DNA from 2 places in the Brachybacterium sp. JB7 genome. Region 1 is predicted to be linked to the other one. Evidence: riboswitches for the same ligand, from Rfam matches in the RefSeq annotation. Region 1 holds a riboswitch; the other holds the start of a gene.
What was found. Region 1 has a riboswitch for thiamine pyrophosphate ahead of CIK81_RS06725 (ECF transporter S component). Riboswitches for the same ligand answer to the same signal wherever they lie in the genome.
Positions count from the first base shown of each region.

Region 1 (4,017 bases):
AGCAGGATCGGCACCAGACGCAGCAGACCTCCCCGCAGGGTGCGCACCGCGAGCGGAGCGAGCAGCGCCAGCGGCAGCAGGGCGAGGAGCCCGCCCTGCCAGGTCTGGACGGCGAACGAGCCCAGTGCAGCCAGGATCCCGATCAGGCACAGCGTGAGCGGATTGAGCGCGTCGGCCGGGATCCGGCGGGCGCGGGCCGACGGCGCCGCGGGTTCCGCGGAGGCCGGGAGCACCAGGGTCTCGTGCGCGTGGTCGATCAGCTCCGGATCGTGGGAGGCGACCAGCACCGCGCAGCCCTGGGCCGCGGCCTCGGTGAGCAGGTCCCGCACCTCGCGTCGCCGACGGGCATCGAGGCCCACGGTCGGCTCGTCGAGCGCGAGCAGGGACGGCCGCTGGGCCAGGGCGGCGACGATCGCGACGCGTCGCTGCTCGCCTCCGGACAGGCGGGAGGGATGGGCACCGGCGAGATGGGCGAGTCCGGAGCGGTCCAGCAGCTGGGCGGCGAACTGCTCGTCGCCCGCCCACGGGGAGGCGAGCACCTCCTCCCGCACGGTGCGTGCGACGAAGGAGTGCTCGGGGTTCTGGGGGACGCTCGCGATGCGCTCCCGCTCGGGCCGCTTGACGCTGCCGGTCGCCGGGGCCGTCGCCCCCAGCATCACCCGCAGCGCCGTCGTCTTGCCCGCGCCGCTCGGACCGGTCAGCACGGTGATCCGCCCCGAGGGCACCTCGAGATCGATCGTGTCCCGGAGGCCGCGTGCGGGCACGGTCACCCCGCGCAGAGCCGCCACGACCGGGCCGTCGTGAGCAGCCCCGGCAGCCCCGTCGGCGGACGTCGACCGGTCGCCGTTCTCCTCGACCACCCCGGCCTCGACGAGCAGCGCCCGCCGCTCGCGCAGGAGCGCGAGGGGCTCCCCATCGGCGAGCACCTCCGCCTGCGGGCCCAGGACCACCAGACGATCCACGTGAGGGAGCCACGGCTCGATGCGGTGCTCGGCCAGCACCAGGGTGCGGTCCCGGGCCGCCTCGAGGATCGCCGTGCGCACCTGCTGGGAGGTTGCTGCATCGAGCATGCTGGTCGGTTCGTCCAGCAGCAGGAGGTCGGGGCCCAGCGCGAGCGCCCCGGCCAGGGCCACGCGCTGCTGCTGACCGCCGCTCGCCTCCAACGGCGCACGAGACGGATCCAGGTCCACCCGGGCCGCGGCGAGCGCATCATCGGCACGCGCACGGATCTCCGAGCGGGGGAGCGCCGCGTTCTCGGGTCCGAAGGCGGCATCGCGGCCGACGCTCGCGGCGACCAGGGCATGGGCAGGGTTCTGCAGCAGCAGGCCCCGCTCTCCCGGACGGGCCGGCGCCGGAGCGAGCCCGCTGCCCTCCCCGGTCTCCGGATCCAGGAGTCCGGCGAGGGCCCGCAGAACGGTGGACTTCCCGCTGCCGCTCGCTCCCGCCAGCAGTACGCGCTGACCGGCGGGGATCTCGAGGTCCAGCCCTGCGATGGTGGGTTCGCGCCGCGTCAGCGGCCGCCAGGTCAGTCCCTGCAGGCGGAGCGCGGCGGGAGCGGTCTCAGGCCTCGACGGTGCGCGCATGCTCACGCCCTGAGGCGAGGGAGTCCACGGCGCCGGTCGCCGCGAGCGCCCGCGAGGCCGCCCAGCCCAGCGCGCCACCGAGGACAGCGCCGGAGAGCAGGAAGGCTGCGAGCAGCATGACCGCGAACGTCCAGCTCATCTCGGGGTAGTAGGCGAAACGCTCCCAGACCCACTCGAGCATGCCCGCGCACGCTCCGCCGAGCATCGCGACGGGCAGGGTGAAGCGGCGGTAGCGCAGCAGCGCGAAGGCGAGCTCGACGCCGCCTCCCTGCAGGAGTCCCGAGACCGCGGTGCCCCAGCCCCACTGGCCGCCCAGCAGCATCTCGAGCACGGCCGCGATCATCTCGGCGAGCAGGGCCGCGCCCGGCTTGCGCACGATCAGGGCGGCGAGCACGGCCGGCAGGAACCAGATTCCGGCGAGCAGCCCCTCTGCCGGTTTGAAGACGGCCGTGAGCGGCCCGATCAGCGTGTACAGCTGGCCGTATCCCAGGAACGCGACGCCGAAGGCGGCCCCGATGAGCACGGTGACCAGCAGGTCGACAGTACGGAAACGAGTCATCACTTCTCCTTCCACAACACGGAAGGGGCGCATGGCACCGAGGGTGCCCTGCGGAAATCCCGACTCCCTACGCCGGTGCGAGCCGGATCAGGTTCGAGGGTCTGCGCTGAATCGCGCACTCTCAGCACCACGGCGGTGCTCCCCTGTCAGTGGATGACGACGCCGAGTCTAGCCGGTTCCCGCGCTCAGCGGTGCGCGCGGATCGCCTGGCCGAGCGCCTCGGCCGTCCCGTCGAGGTCGTCCGGGCTGAGCAGATAGTTCGTGCCGGAGCGTCCGATGATCTCGATCAGGGTGCCGGGCCGGGTCACCATCATCCGGTACGGCTGGCGCACCTCCCCGGTGGTGAAGATCTTGCGATCGCCGAGGGGCGTGATCTCCTCCGGGGTGGAGGACGTCGCCGTGCCGCGACGCCAGCCGTAGCCGCCCAGCGTGACCCCGGCCGAGGAAGCCGGCACCGTGCGGTACTGGACGGTGCGGAAGTCCTCGAGCGGCCAGGGCCTGCGCGGCAGGAACCCGCCGAGGCTCACGGTGACCCCGCGCTCGTCGACGACGAACCGGGTGTGCTGGCCCATCCAGGTCCACAGGGTCAGCAGGGCGAAGACCATGGCGACCAGCAGCCCGGCGGCCACGCTGCTGCGCGAGGCCATCAGCAGCGTGGCGATCAGCCCGGCCACGACCGTCAGCCCGATGCGGGTCCAGCCGATCCTGGAGGGTCGCGTGGTGCCGACGTAGAACGGCATCCGGCTCACCAGATCGTCACGCGGTCCTCGGGGGCGCGGTACATCCCATCGCCCTCGCGCACGTCGAAGGCGTCATGGAATTCCTGGAGGTTCCCGACCACCGTGTTGCAGCGGAACTCCATGGGCGCGTGCGGGTCCACGGCGAGGCGACGGATCGCCTCCTGGATGCGGTTCTTGCCGCGCCACACCGTCGCCCAGGACAGGAACACGCGCTGCAGGCCGGTGAAGCCGTCGAGCTCCGCCGCGGCCTGCTCCGGGGTGCGGCTGCCGCGGTAGGCCTTGACCGCGATCGACAGGCCGCCGAGGTCGCCGATGTTCTCGCCGATCGTGAGGGCGCCGTTGACGCGGTGGGTGTCCTCGAGCTCGCGCGGGGAGAGCTGGGAGTACTGGGTGATCAGGCGGGCGGCCCGCTCGTCGAAGGCCTCGCGGTCCTCGATCGTCCACCAGGAGGCGAGGTTGCCGTCACCGTCGTACTTGGAGCCCTGGTCATCGAAGCCGTGGCCGACCTCGTGGCCGATCACCGCGCCGATGCCGCCGAAGTTCACCGCATCCTCGGCCTCGGCATCGAAGAACGGCGGCTGCAGGATCGCGGCGGGGAACACGATCTCGTTGCGGCCGGGGTTGTAGTAGGCGTTGACCGTCTGCGGGGACATGTGCCATTCGTGCTCGTCGATCGGACCGCCCACCTTGGCGTACTCGAAGTCCGCGTCGAAGCGACGAGCCGAGCGCACCGTGGCGACCAGGTCGCCCGGCACCACGTCGAGTCCCTCGTAGTCGCGCCACTCGTCGGGGTAGCCGATCTTCGGGGTGAACTTCTCGAGCTTCGCCAGGGCCTTGTCCCGCGTGGCCGGCGTCATCCACTCGAGCGACTGGATGGAGCTGCGGTAGGCGTCCATGAGCGCATCCACCAGCACGGTCATGCGCTCCTTGTGCGCGGGCGGGAAGTGACGGGAGACGTACTCGCGGCCGACGGCGAAGCCCGCGACCCCCTCGACGAAGCCGACGCCCCGCTTCCAGCGCTCGCGCAGCTCTTCCGCGCCGGACAGCACGCGCCCGGAGAACGCGAAGTCCTCGTCGACCAGAGCCGCAGGCAGGTACGGCGCGTAGGAGCCGACGGTGTGCAGCGCGAGCCAGC
Region 1 covers NZ_QPGN01000004.1:39,106-43,122, forward strand. The annotation lists gene CIK81_RS06720 (ABC transporter ATP-binding protein) at 1-1,583, opposite strand, end outside; gene CIK81_RS06725 (ECF transporter S component) at 1,561-2,142, opposite strand; TPP riboswitch at 2,190-2,297, opposite strand; gene CIK81_RS06730 (hypothetical protein) at 2,328-2,882, opposite strand; gene CIK81_RS06735 (M13 family metallopeptidase) at 2,888-4,017, opposite strand, start outside.

Region 2 (4,017 bases), on a different contig from region 1:
GTGGGCGATGACGTCGACCATCTCCTCCCCGGCGCGATGTCCGCCCTTGAGCATCACGACGTCCGTGCCCAGGTCCCGGAGCCTCATGGCCTGGTCCTGCATCTGCTCGATGCTCTCCGCCTCGCCCTCGTCCAGCAGGCGGGCGGCCTCGGGCAGGTTCGGGGTGAGCACGTGGGCCAGCGGCAGCAGCCTCTCGCGCAGGAGCGTGGTGGATTCGTTTTCCAGCAGGGCGTCCCCGCTGGTGGCGATCATGACGGGGTCCAGCACGATGCGGCCGAACTGCTCGGGCCTGGCCTCGATCGCGGAGATCACCGCGGCGACCACGTCGGCGGAGGCGAGCATGCCGATCTTCGTGGCGTCGACCGGGATGTCGTCCAGGACGCTCGTGATCTGCTGCCCCACGGCCTCCCCGCCGACGGGGATCACGGCCTGCACGCCCAGGGTGTTCTGCGCGGTGAGCGCGGTGAGGGCCGTCGTGCCGAAGACGCCGAGCGCGGAGAAGGTCTTCAGATCGGCCTGGATCCCGGCCCCGCCTCCGGAGTCCGAGCCCGCGATGGTCAGCGCGGTGGGCGGTCGCCATGCCGTCATGCCTGATCCTCCTGCCCGATTCCGTGTCCGATTCTGTGTCCGATTCTCGGCCCGCCTGCTGGTCCGTGTCCGGAGTTGCTGGCCTGCCCGGCTCCGCGGGTGAAGGCGGCCAGCAGCCGGGCGGATGCCGCCTGCGGGTCCGCCGCGCCGGCGATCTGCGAGACGACGCAGATCCCCTCGACGCCGGTCGCCGCGATGGGCGCGGCAGCGGTCTCGTCGATCCCGCCGATCGCGACGGTGCGCGGCAGCGGGGATCCCTCCGTCCGGGCCGCCTCGTGCCAGGGCGCGAGGCAGGCGGTCAGCCCGTCGATGCCCAGCGGCGCTGCGGCATCGGTCTTGGTGGCGGTCGAGTGGATCGGTCCGATGCCGAGGAGGTCGGCCTCACCTGCTGCGAGCGCCTCGCGCACCTGAGCAGGGGTTCCGGTGGACAGCCCGATCATGAGGTCCGGGCCGAGCACCTCACGGGCATGCGCCGGCGTGGCGTCGTCCTGGCCCACGTGGAGGTGGCAGCGCGTCTGCTCGGCCACCGCGAGGCGGTCGTCGACCACCAGCGGGATCTGCGCGGCGCGGGCTCCGAGCTGCGCTCCGAGCACTCGTCGGCACTCCTCCACGAGCTCGACGAGGTCGGCGTCCGTGGCGTCCTTGTCCCGCAGCTGGATCATGCCGGCCCCGCCGCGCACGGCGGCGAGGACCACGGCGGGCACGGCTCCGATGCCGCCGGAGAGCGCGGAGTCGGTGACGTGGTAGAGCCGCAGGTCGCACTCGTGCGCTGCGCGCAGGGACGGGCGGGTCATGCGCCGGCCGCCGGGGAGATCCCGCGCTCGTCGAGCTGCACGATGCCCAGCACGTCGGCCGGGGTCAGGGCGTCCAGCGCGTCGAGCCAGGCGACCGCGAAGGAGCCGACGCCCTCGGCCGTCCGCGCCGCGCGGGTTCCGGCCGCGCCGAGCAGGGCGTGGGCCGCGAGCACGGCGTCATGCGCGGTGAGGTCGGTGTCCCGGGTCGCGCCGAGCACTGCCGCGCAGCTGGCGCCGAGCGAGCATCCGGTGCCGATCACGCGGGTCATCAGCGGATCACCGCTGGTCAGCAGTGTGGTCCGGTGGCGGGAGACGATCGCGTCGCGCTCCCCGGAGACGGCCACCACGGCACCGCTGCGTTCGGCGAGGTCGTGGGCCGCCTCGAGCACGGCGTCGACCGAGTCGGTGGAGTCCACGCCGCGGCCTCCGCGGCCGGTGCCGGCGAGCGCAGCGATCTCCGAGGCGTTGCCGCGGATGGCGGTGGGGCCGAGTTCGAGCAGCTCGTGGGCGAGCGGGGTCCGCACCGGCAGCGACCCGATGGCGACCGGGTCGAGCACCCAGGGCCGCCCGGCGTCGCGCGCGGCTCGGGCGGCGGCGGGCATGGCCTCGACCTGGGCGGGAGAGACGGTGCCGGTGTTCACGAGGATCCCGTCGGCCACTGCGGCGAAGACGGGCGCCTCCTGCGGGTGGTCCACCATCGCGGGTGCCGCGCGGATCGCGAGCAGCACGTCGGCCGTGATCTGCTGGACGACGGTGTTGGTGAGGCACTGGACCAGCGGCCCCCGGTCGCGCAGCGCGGTCAGGGCGCGTTCGAGGCGCACCGCCGCAGCGGGGCGCGCCGCCTCAGCGGACGGCGTGGAGTTCTCCATGGATGACGATCCCTTCGCAGGTGTGGGCCCGAGCAGGTTCGACGGGTCTGATCTCAGCCGTCGCGTCCCGACGGCACCCCGTGTCACTGGTCGGCGACTCTAGCAGGGGCCCGCACACAGGATCTCCACAGACAGGTCACCAAAGACTCTTGGGTAAACCTTGACCGACCCTTGACCTTTTGGCACGGTGTGACGCGGATCCCTTCGAGTCGGCGTACTGCCAGATGCATCGCGAGACGCTGCGCCAAGCGCGTCACCAGACGCATCACCAGAAGGCTCGGACGGGGCCAGCCATCCGCTGACACGAGGGGGAACACCATGACCGCGAACAGCACAGCGCGTCGCGCTCGCGCTCGCACCGGCACTCGCACCGCGCTGGCCGTCCTGGCCGGAGCCGCTCTGCTGAGCGTGTCGGCCTGCGGGGGCAGCGCCGACGACGACGGCAGCGCGGACGACGGTGGCGGTGACGCCCAGGAGCAGCCGATGGAGGCCTCCGACGGGGGAAACGGCGACGGGTCCGACGAGGATTCCGAGGACACGACGGAGGCCGACGACGCGGGCAGCTCGGGCAGTACGGGCAGTTCAGACGGCGGCTCCGCTCAGGACGATGGGGTGGGTGCGGGGGCCGGGGATCCGGCCGACGCGGACGGAAGCGGGCAGGAGGGTGAAGAGGGAACCGGCGACGGGAGCGGCAGCGAGGGGGACGATGCCGCGGACGGCCGCACGCAGATCATGCTCGTGACGGATCTGCCGGGCGACGACCAGACCGGCGACGGCTGGCCCGTGCTCTCACCGGACGAGCTCGCCACGACGCTCGCCGAGCCGTTCGACGGCACGGCGACCTGTGAGGAGGAGCTGGAGCTCGCGCCCGGCCGGAGCGCCACGTGCACGGGCCCGGCGAGCATGGACATGACCGAGCCGGAGCAGGAGTGGACCGCCCAGGCAGCGCGGGTCCCCGTAACCGGGGAGCTCGGCGAGGGCGGCGCCGTGGCGGTGCTGTTCACGACGGGAGACGGCCTGACCGGCCCCGCAGACGTGCTGCTGGACGAGGGCACCGAGCTCACCGGGCTGGGCTTCGGCTCCATGTTCGGCTCGGAGGACCTCAGCGCCCAGGAGCTCGAGGAGAGCACCCTGCAGACGCTCACCTCGGAGAACGCATACGTGCCGGTCGCCGAGGCGGACTGGGAGTCCGTGACCTGTGAGGACGGGCTGAGCTTCGAGGCCTTCGAGCCGTCGCCGTGCACCGGCGAAACGGCCGACGGCGAGACCTACCCGCTCCACGTCGCCCCGGGCACCTACGTCGACAACGACCAGGGTCTGCTCGTGGGCATCGCGCGCAGCGACGCCGGCTGAGCCCGACGACTCCGACCGAGCTACCCCGACGCTCGCCGCCCGGCGCGCTGCCCGCCGCGCTGGTCGCCGCTCGGTGCACCTCGTGCTGCGTTGCGTGATCCGCCCCGGACGCCGCCGCGCCTCCGGGGCGCTCTGGTCCCTCTGCTGGTCAGATCGCTCACCAGCTCCGCCCCACCCCTCCCCGTCGCCTGCACGTTCCGCTACCGTGGGCGGTGCGCCGCACAGGTCACGCAGGCGCCTTGGCCGGGACGACCCGACCCACGAGAACCCGATGAGGACGGCCTCGGAACAGGATCTGGATCATGCCGTCCATGCCGCCTCTCCCCTCCTCGACGCCCTCCACGGGCTCTGCGGACTCCGCGCAGCAGCCGGAGGACTCTCGCGCTCTGACCGGCCGCTCCTTGCGACGCGCC
Region 2 covers NZ_QPGN01000008.1:24,536-28,552, forward strand. The annotation lists gene thiD (bifunctional hydroxymethylpyrimidine kinase/phosphomethylpyrimidine kinase) at 1-588, opposite strand, end outside; gene thiE (thiamine phosphate synthase) at 585-1,382, opposite strand; gene thiM (hydroxyethylthiazole kinase) at 1,379-2,251, opposite strand; TPP riboswitch at 2,243-2,342, opposite strand; gene CIK81_RS11075 (hypothetical protein) at 2,570-3,604, shown strand; gene CIK81_RS11080 (calcium:proton antiporter) at 3,916-4,017, shown strand, end outside.
Region 2: linked by a shared signal. The riboswitch ahead of thiM (hydroxyethylthiazole kinase) and the one ahead of CIK81_RS06725 (ECF transporter S component) in region 1 are both predicted to bind thiamine pyrophosphate.